3 linked regions of the Lacrimispora indolis DSM 755 genome follow. The protein of the gene in region 3 interacts with the protein of the main gene of each other region in a pairwise test. Links are inferred from orthologs where the notes say so. Each region holds a gene or a part of one and is shown on either strand. Other genes may lie near its edges. The genes, in order: K401_RS0108560, sfsA and K401_RS0124315.

Region 1 (2,999 bases), 3.2 Mb from region 3 along the record:
TTATGAATTTTATTCTTTGAATGGAGCCGGGGTTATATATCCGGGAGCAGAATGAATCTGCCCGACATTATAATATAATTCAATGTAGTCAAGCGGATATTCGCAATCCGCTTCGCTACTTGCTCATAACCGAATAGCAGCTTGAGCTTATTTAAGAGTCTTATAACAGGTCTCTTCAATAAGCTCTCTTTAATAGTCCGGGTTTCTTATGAAGCTCCAGGTCTTCTTGCCTTAGTTTTTCTATCTCATACTAATACGAATAAAGCGCGGTCCCAGGTCCTGGAAACGCACTTTCTCCCTATTCTTCATATCCACTTATTCAACCATATATAGAGTTATTATAAATGGAAACTTTTTCTGAAATAGACATTCCAAGGTTAATTTATGGGGCAATTGCCATTGTCCTTCTAAAGGTGCTGCTGTCCCTGCAGTTATACAATAGGTAATTCGTTCTCCTGCTCCATATACCGGCAAAATATAAAGATGGCACACAAAAACTCGGGACGAAGCTCCTCTGCTGCGTCAAGATTCCAGCCACCGGAAAAGATACCCCTGCGCAGGAGAGTGAGAATCACTCTGCCGGAAGGGTCGGTCAAACGGTAGTTTTGGCTGTTGATCATTCGGAGAAGTCCGCTCCGGTCCTGAAACACGAGTTCAGCGGAATTTACCCGTGGCATCCTATAGCTGAACTGCCCAACAATGGAGGGGTCGTTTTCGTCCGCATATTTGGGAACACCGGATAACAGAATCTCGCCGTCAGAATTTTTCAGCAGGTATTGCCTGGAGCAGACACCAAGGATTCGCTCTCCTGTTGGTATCTCCGTCCGGATTTGGGTAAGGAACTGCTTTTCTCCTGCAATGATTTGCTTTTCCAAACCGAACATATGGTTGTGAATGTTGGCCAATGCCGGACCGGAAGCCTTATTGTCCATCCGGTACAGGGTGCCTGACTTTAAAAGAAGGTTCATCTTATCGCCTCCAAAATGAGCTGATAACAGAAAAGACACATATCACCGATGCAGCCATGACAAAAACAGAATTCATAAATAAACAGCGTTATAAATGCTGAACTGTCAGATGGTAAATATATCACTGGGCTGAAAAGACCTGTTTTCCGCCAGGCGCACCTGTGTGTCATTGTAAAGATACAGACGGTAAATCAGCACACTGACTTCTTCCCCCACAGCGAGAAATTCATCTTCTAAGGACCTGTATGCAACAAGCTTTATCCCACCCACATTCAATCTCAGCTCTAACATATTGCCGCGAAAAAAGCTGTCTTCTACGATTGCACGTTGAGAAGCGTGTGGATAAACCTCTTTGTCCTTTCTTGTGACCCTTATGAACTCAGGACGAAGAACAGCCTTTTCATAGCCTTTTTCAAATTCAAAACCGCTGAGCCGGCTGTAATCCTCTACAATAATGGATTCACCAATAAATCTCGCAGCAAAAGGCGTAGCCGGATTTTTATAAATCTCCACCGGTGACCCGATTTGTTCAATATGGCCTGTATTGGTGATGATGATTTCATCCGCCACCTCAACTGCTTCCTCCTGATCGTGGGTAACAAAGATACTGGTAATTCCAACCTTGTTTATCGTCTCTCTCAGCCATGTACGCAATTCTTTGCGCACCTTGGCATCAATAGCGGCAAAGGGCTCGTCAAGCAGCAGCACATGAGGTTTCGGTGCAAGCGCCCTGGCAAAAGCCACACGCTGCTTCTGCCCGCCTGAAAGCTGGTGAGGCCGGCGGTTTTCCAGTCCTTTCAGACCGATGAGTTCGATGAGTTCGTTTACTCTCTGTTTGGTATATGCCTTATCCTTTTTCTGTACCTCCAGACCAAATGCAATGTTATCAAAAACCGTCATATAACGAAAAAGGGCGTAGTTTTGAAATACAAAACCGATACCGCGTTTGCTGGCAGGAAGATCGTTAACACACTGACCATCAATAAAGATATCACCGCTGTCCGGTGCCTCCAGTCCTGCAATCATACGTAAAATAGTTGTTTTCCCGCTCCCTGAGGGCCCCAGCAGCCCAATCAGCTTTCCTTTTTCAATGGAAAAACTGATGTTTTCCGCTGCCTGATAAGAACCGAACTTTTTATTGATATTTTTTAGCTGTACATACATAGGCTCTACCTCTCTTCCCGTTTGACACGGTACTCTACAATATTGCGCAGAATCAGGATCAATATCGCAATCAACACCAAAATGGAGGAAACGGCAAAAGCCGCAGTCAGTTTAAATTCATTAAACAGAATTTCCACGTGCAGCGGCAATGTGTTTGTCTTACCCCGCAGGTGACCGGATACCACCGACACCGCCCCAAACTCGCCCAGAGCCCGTGCTGTGCAGAGTATGATGCCGTATAAAAGCCCCCACTTAATATGGGGAAAGGTAACCTTGCGAAAGATTCTCAGCCCCTTGGCACCCATCAGGGCAGCGGCTTCTTCCTCGTCGCTGCCCTGTGCCTGCATCAAGGGAATCAGCTCACGGGAAACAAAGGGGAAGGTAACAAAAATTGTTGCTAATACTATTCCAGGTACGGCAAATACAATTTTAATATCCCATGCCTCCAGCAGAGGATATGCCCAGCCGATTCGCCCGAATACCAGAATGAACACCAATCCTGCGATGATAGGGGAAATAGAGAATGGGATATCGATCAGCGTAGTCAGCGCCTGCTTTCCCCGGAACTGAAATTTAGAAATAGCCCAGGCAGCAAAGACACCAAACAGTGTATTCACAGCAACAGAAATGACAGTCGTAAACAGGGTCAGCTTTAATGCTTTCACCGTATAGTCATCTGTGACGGCCTGGAAGAAAACCTCAAAGCCTTGACGCAATGCATATACCAGAACAGTGGCAAGAGGCAGTACAAGCATGATGCCCAGAAACGCCGCTCCAAGTAAAATCAAAAGCCATTTTATGATTTTCTCTTTCATTCGCCCTTACCCCCTTGCAATTTTTTGGATGCGCGCCTGAATCAGGTTGATA
Region 2 (3,154 bases), 3.8 Mb from region 3 along the record:
GTATCTGATATGACGAAAACAAAGGGACTGTTCCTTGGGATAAGCCGGGTAACCGTTTTACTGTTTATGGTTCTTCTGTTTCTGATCGTTCTTTCCGGCGGCATGAAAGCTTTTGCCGAAAGCCAGAGTCCGGGAGGTGCTTTAAGTGAAAAACGGGTATATGATGATGCCGGACTATTTTCCCAGGAAGAAATAGAAACATTTGAAACTCAGATCCAGGCGATGAGAAAAGATATGAATATGGATGTGGTGATTACAACCACAGACCAGGCAGGTGGAAAGTCGGCCGGACAATATGCGGAGGATTTCTACATAAGAGGAGCCTATGGAGTTGGGAAGGATTACAGCGGGGTATTGTTCCTGATTGACATGGATAACCGGGAGCTTTACATCCTTCCGGTAGGAAAGATGAACCGCTTTTTAACGGATAAGCGCTGGAATTCCATTCTGGATTCCGCTTATGACGAGATAAGCAATCAGAATTACGGAGCCTGTGCCGGGAGCTTTCTGGATGGTGTGACCAAATATTATAAGGCCGGAATTCCAGGAGGACAGTATAATTATGATAAAGAGACAGGAAAAATAAGTGTTTACCGCAGCATCCGGTGGTATGAGGCAGCTTTAGCAGCCCTTATCGGGCTTATTGCGGCGGCTTCAGCCTGCGGGGGAGTAACCAGCCGGTATTCCATGAAAAAGGAGAGAGGCGGGGCTAAGAACTCACTGATGGCCTATCGTGCAAACTGTCAGTTCCGGTATTCGGACCAGTTCGACCATCTGGTGAACAAAACCGTGACCTATATGATCATTCCCCGGAATCAGGGGAATACAGGCCGGGGCGGAGGCGGTTTTTCCTCCGGCGGCAGGAGTACTACCCATACTTCCTCCGGACGCACTATGGGAGGCGGAGGTCGGAAATTTTAATTAAATAATCATGATTCCATGTCAAAAGCGATGCTCCTGTTTTTTTAACCGAATCAAAATTCTAATATGGATGTCTAATGAACGCAGCGTGACGCTGCGTTTATTTTCCTCTATTCAGCTAGGGTCTATATACTCCGTAACAGCGGTTTCCAACGGTTACCACAACAAGTCCGTTGAAACCTTCCTCACATATCACGTCAGATAGACCGGGATCGGCATGTCCAGGGAGAGGGAATCCTCCGTAACAACACAGTCATATGCTAAAATATGGACGCCTGCCTCCTTCGCCCTTTTTAACGCTTCCGCAAATTCCGGATGCGTTTTTTTATTTGGCGTAAATGCCTCCATCTCTTTCATCTGGATGACAAACAGGATATAAGCTTCATATCCTTCCCTGTGGGCATTAATAAGCTCCTCCATGTGTTTTACTCCCCGCACCGTCGGCGCATCAGGAAACATGGCAAGGCCTTTTTCTTCCAGGGTGACACCCTTAACCTCCATGAATGCAGGGATTTTCTGCCCATGGGTTTCCCGTTTTCCAGGCAGAACTGCCTGAAAAGCCAGATCGAACCGTGACTGGTCGTAGGTAACTTCCCGTCTGATGTCCTTTATGACCGGACGGAAAAGGGAAAGCGTATCCTCCGCCTGGTGAAAAGGCAGGGGAGAATTTTCCCGGGAGGATTGCAGCCACTCGTACGCTGCCTGATTGGGGGCCTGGGAATCCATATTGATGAGGAGCGGCCCGCCCCTTTCCCGTTCCTTCCATACGCCGATCAAAGAGTATTCTGTCCTTCTTCCAAGGGCCGCGGCCTCTGGATGAAACTGCACCAGCACCTTAACGCCGGGGATGAGTAACTCCCGGCAGCGCCCTGTATTTTTAACATGACAGATCACTTCCGCTTCTCCATACCCCTCTTTTGAAATCAGGACGTGGGCAATAAAACGGTTAGGCCGGCTTATAAAGATCCCTGTCAGCATGTGTTCGTATCTCAATGAAGCTGTCTCCTTTCTGTATCCATGGTTGTATCTTACCATATAGAGAATAAAAATGGAACCCTTGTGTCTCTGGTGTGAATACATTCGTCCGTTAGATGGAAACTTTTTGCCCTTTTTTCTTGCGCCCTTAAAGAAAGTGTGCTACAATGCTGGCAAGGTTTTTGATCCATTGATATTATGAGAGAGCAGGAAAGGAATAACATACCATGGAAATATCCTATCAAAGTACCAGGGGCAAAGAGGCCGGCCTGACAGCTTCCCAGGCAATCTTAAAAGGGCTGGCGGAAGACGGCGGCCTGTTCATGCCGTGTTTTATCCCAAAGCTTGACAAATCCATGAAGGAGCTGTCGGAAATGACATATCAGGAGACAGCCTATGAGGTTATGAAGCTGTACCTTACGGATTACACAGAAGAGGAGTTAAAGAGCTGTATTGAACGGGCTTATGACAGCAAATTCGATACAGAGGAGATTGCGCCTCTTGCCAAGGCTGACGGAGCCTATTATCTGGAATTATATCATGGAAGCACCATTGCATTTAAAGATATGGCCCTTTCCATTCTCCCTCACCTGATGACTGCTGCTGCAAAAAAGAATCAGGTGAAAAATAAAATCGTGATCCTTACCGCTACCTCCGGTGACACAGGAAAGGCCGCTATGGCTGGTTTTGCCGATGTGGAAGGGACGGAAATCATCGTGTTCTATCCAAAGGATGGAGTGAGCCGTGTTCAGGAACTTCAGATGGTAACCCAGAAAGGGGAAAATACCCATGTGGCCGCCATTCATGGAAATTTTGATGACGCTCAGACAGGTGTCAAAAGGATATTCGGAGATAAGGAGTTTGCCCGCAAACTGGATGAAAAGGGCTTTCAGCTGTCTTCCGCTAACTCCATTAACATCGGCAGGCTGGTTCCCCAGGTGGTGTATTATGTCTATGCCTATGCAAAGCTCCTTGCCTGTGAAGAGATTTCTGACAGAGAAGAGATCAATGTTACCGTGCCTACTGGAAACTTTGGAAACATTCTGGCCGCCTATTTGGCAAAGCAGATGGGGGTTCCCATTAAGACCCTTATCTGTGCCTCCAATGAAAATAAGGTTCTTTATGATTTCTTCCAGACCGGGACTTATGACAGGAACCGGGACTTTATTCTCACCAGTTCTCCGTCCATGGATATTTTAATATCCAGCAACTTAGAGCGCCTGATTTATTTAAGTGCCGGATGTGATGCAGAGGCCAA
Region 3 (2,989 bases):
GCCATCCGCAATAGTTTACGGGGAAATTTAAACAATATTTCCATTGAGGAGAAAGACGGTACCATAACGGATCTGGGTAAAAAATATGGAAAAGTCGGCGAAGAATGATATCAGGATATTCGTAAAAGAGCAGCGTATGGCTTTGGAGACAACAGCCGAGTGCGTTTGGAATGATTCCATCTGCCGGCAGCTTTTAAGCATTGATGATATCCTCAGGGCTTTTTGTGTTTACTGCTATGTATCCTTTCGCCGGGAAGCGGGGACCTGGAGGTTCATGGAGAGTTTATTAAAGCAGGGAAAATGCGTAGCTGTGCCAAAGGTCGTTGGAAGAGACCTGGAATTTTATTCCATTTCCGGAAAAACCGATCTGGAGGAAGGCGTCATGGGAATTATGGAACCAAAGTCATCCTGTTTAAGAGTTCATGACCCGCAAGCTCCTGTTATTGTTCCCGGAATTGCTTTTGACAGGTACGGAAACCGGATCGGTTATGGAGGCGGATATTATGACCGTTTTTTTGAGAGGGAACCAGATCATCCCCGCATTGCCATAGCCTACGGCTTTCAGATCTTTGACCATATTCCGACGGAACCTCATGACAAACGTGTGGACCGGATTATCACTCCTTAAGGATTAAGGAAATATCCTGCCCAAAGTTCATGGACAATAATAAGGAAACACCCTGCGGGTATACCTTTATGCCCAAAGTTCATGGACAATAATAAGGAAAGGATTGGAGGAGGCTTTTATGACGATTACTGAGATGGGAAAGACAGCAAAAGAAACAGCCGGAATCATAGGGATTCTTGGTTCGGCAAAAAAGAATGAAGGCTTAAAGGCAGCGGCGGCTGCTCTGCTGGAAGGAGAAGTTGAAATCCTCACCGCAAATCAGGAGGACGTCATTAAGGCAGCTGCTTCCGGGATGAGCGCCGGACTGATTGACCGTCTGGAACTGACTCCTGCGAGAGTAGAAGCCATGGCTGACGGACTTTTGTCCGTGGCCGCACTGGATGACCCGGTGGGAGAGGTGCTTTCCATGAAAGTACGCCCCAATGGCCTTACCATCGGCCAGAAGCGGGTTCCTTTGGGCGTTGTAGGCATTATATACGAGGCCAGGCCTAATGTGACCGCTGATGCCTTTGGACTATGCTTTAAAGCGGGAAATGCCGTGATCTTAAAGGGCGGAAGTGATGCCCTGGAATCCAATAAGGCCATTGTAAAATGGCTTCGGACCGGCCTTAGGAATGCAGGTCTTCCGGAAGATGCCATACAGCTCATTACTGACACAGACAGGGAAGTGACAAAGGAATTCATGCGGCTCAGGGAATATGTGGATGTGCTGATTCCAAGAGGAGGCGCAGGATTAATAAAAACCGTTGTGGATAACAGCACTATTCCGGTCATTGAAACAGGAACCGGGAATTGTCACATTTTTGTCGACAAATCTGCTGATTTTGATATGGCCCTGGATATTATTTTCAACGCAAAAACACAGAGGATCGGCGTGTGCAATGCCTGTGAGTCCCTTGTCATTCACAGAGACATAGCGCCTCAGTTTTTGCCTTTATTGAAAGAAAGGCTTTCTTTAAAATCCGTTGAGATCCGAGGAGATGAGGAGGCCTGTGCCATGGCAGAAGGCTTTGTACCGGCAACAGAAGACGATTGGGGCCGTGAATACTTAGACTATATCCTGTCCTTAAAGATTGTTGGTTCTGCGGAAGAGGCTATTTCTCACATTAACCGCTATAACACCAAACATTCTGAATCCATCATTACGTCAGACTATAGTAATGCCCAGAAGTTTTTAAATGAAATTGATGCGGCAGCCGTTTATGTCAATGCATCCACCCGATTTACTGACGGATTTGAATTTGGCTTTGGTGCGGAAATCGGCATCAGTACTCAAAAGCTCCATGCTAGAGGCCCCATGGGTCTTAAGGAACTGACAACAACCAAATATATCATATATGGTGACGGTCAGGTACGTCCATAGCCTGCATGTTTGCCCTTATAACATAGAGAAGCATTTCACGGAGATTGCTGTCTCTAAATAAAAATGGCTGTAAGAAAGAAATTTCTTGCAGCCGTTTTTATTGCTTTAACCCTTCTATGGAGTGTTTTTTGAAAATCAGCTTTTGACGTAGGTCAACTGATATTTAGGTGAGTTAAGTGTTAATTCTGTATAATCCATGATCTGATTATTGGTCAGATATGTGGTGTTGGCAACTCTCAAAATGGGAGTGTCCAAAGATATCCCAAACATTTCAGCGATATTTTTTGAAGGATGAATGGGGGTTACGGTATGGTCGCTGTATGCAATTTTCATTCCCTTCACCTGTTCAAAATACTGATATTTGGACTGCTGCAGCACCTGCATGGAGATATCGGGATATAAGCGGCTGGACATATAGGTTGTTTCAAACTGAAATATTTCATCATTTGCATACCGGATTCTTTCAATGAAATAAATGGGTTCTCCTGTTTCGATCTTTAAGATGGAAGCGATATTGGAAGGCGCTTTCTGGATCATAAAGGTGGGAACATCTGTCCGGACGGAAATTCCCTGTTCATGCATCACCTCTGAAAATCCCTGAATGGAGCTGGGGTTTAATGTAACGGAAGGGTGGCACACAAATGTTCCCACTCCGGCAACTCTAGTGAGCAGTCCCTTTGCTACCAGATTATCTGTTGCTTTTCGAACGGTCACCCTTGATACATGATAGGTGTTGGAAAGCTCCAGCTCTGTGGGAATCAGATCATCTTTTTTATAATAACCTAAATTTATTTTTTGAAGCAGGTCATTTTCAATCTGTTTATATTGGGCAATTCTTTTCTCTGCCATAATCATCACCTCATTTTCTTATCAAACCAGTTCTTTAATTGTATTATACTTTGAAGCAAATGACAATACATTTTTAAATCATTATGAGAAGTGCTAATCATATGATTGGATATTTCAGCAACTCTATGACAACACAAATTAAACAAAAT

The links.
Region 1: the proteins of K401_RS0124315 (region 3) and K401_RS0108560 interact in binary tests that used the Escherichia coli proteins (3 or more experiments, as listed by UniProt). The link is inferred for Lacrimispora indolis DSM 755 from one-to-one orthologs.
Region 2: the proteins of K401_RS0124315 (region 3) and sfsA interact in binary tests that used the Escherichia coli proteins (3 or more experiments, as listed by UniProt). The link is inferred for Lacrimispora indolis DSM 755 from one-to-one orthologs.

Annotation. Positions count from the first base shown.
Region 1 is NZ_AZUI01000001.1:1,793,008-1,796,006, forward strand. What follows is about bases 104-2,942. They hold K401_RS0108560 (ABC transporter ATP-binding protein), read right to left. Parts: upstream 2,133-2,942; coding sequence 1,074-2,132; downstream 104-1,073. Other genes in these bases: K401_RS0108555 (hypothetical protein), read right to left, coding at 432-968; cysW (sulfate ABC transporter permease subunit CysW), read right to left, coding at 2,138-2,942. Outside these bases: more of cysW, read right to left, coding at 2,943-2,947; sulfate ABC transporter permease subunit CysT, read right to left, coding at 2,954-2,999. UniProt on the Escherichia coli protein: Part of the ABC transporter complex CysAWTP involved in sulfate/thiosulfate import. Responsible for energy coupling to the transport system.
Region 2 is NZ_AZUI01000001.1:1,170,502-1,173,655, reverse strand. The notes cover bases 15-3,008. They hold sfsA (DNA/RNA nuclease SfsA), read right to left. Parts: upstream 1,915-3,008; coding sequence 1,114-1,914; downstream 15-1,113. Other genes in these bases: thrC (threonine synthase), read left to right, coding at 2,124-3,008; K401_RS0105670 (TPM domain-containing protein), read left to right, coding at 15-921. Also shown: K401_RS0105675 (TFIIB-type zinc ribbon-containing protein), read left to right, coding at 1-13; more of K401_RS0105670, read left to right, coding at 10-14; more of thrC, read left to right, coding at 3,009-3,154. UniProt on the Escherichia coli protein: Binds to DNA non-specifically. Could be a regulatory factor involved in maltose metabolism.
Region 3 is NZ_AZUI01000001.1:4,992,898-4,995,886, forward strand. The notes cover bases 40-2,868. They hold K401_RS0124315 (glutamate-5-semialdehyde dehydrogenase), read left to right. Parts: upstream 40-746; coding sequence 747-1,991; downstream 1,992-2,868. Other genes in these bases: K401_RS0124305 (DUF896 domain-containing protein), read left to right, coding at 40-108; K401_RS0124310 (5-formyltetrahydrofolate cyclo-ligase), read left to right, coding at 86-628; K401_RS0124320 (GntR family transcriptional regulator), read right to left, coding at 2,127-2,840. Also shown: more of K401_RS0124305, read left to right, coding at 1-39. UniProt on the Escherichia coli protein: Catalyzes the NADPH-dependent reduction of L-glutamate 5-phosphate into L-glutamate 5-semialdehyde and phosphate. The product spontaneously undergoes cyclization to form 1-pyrroline-5-carboxylate.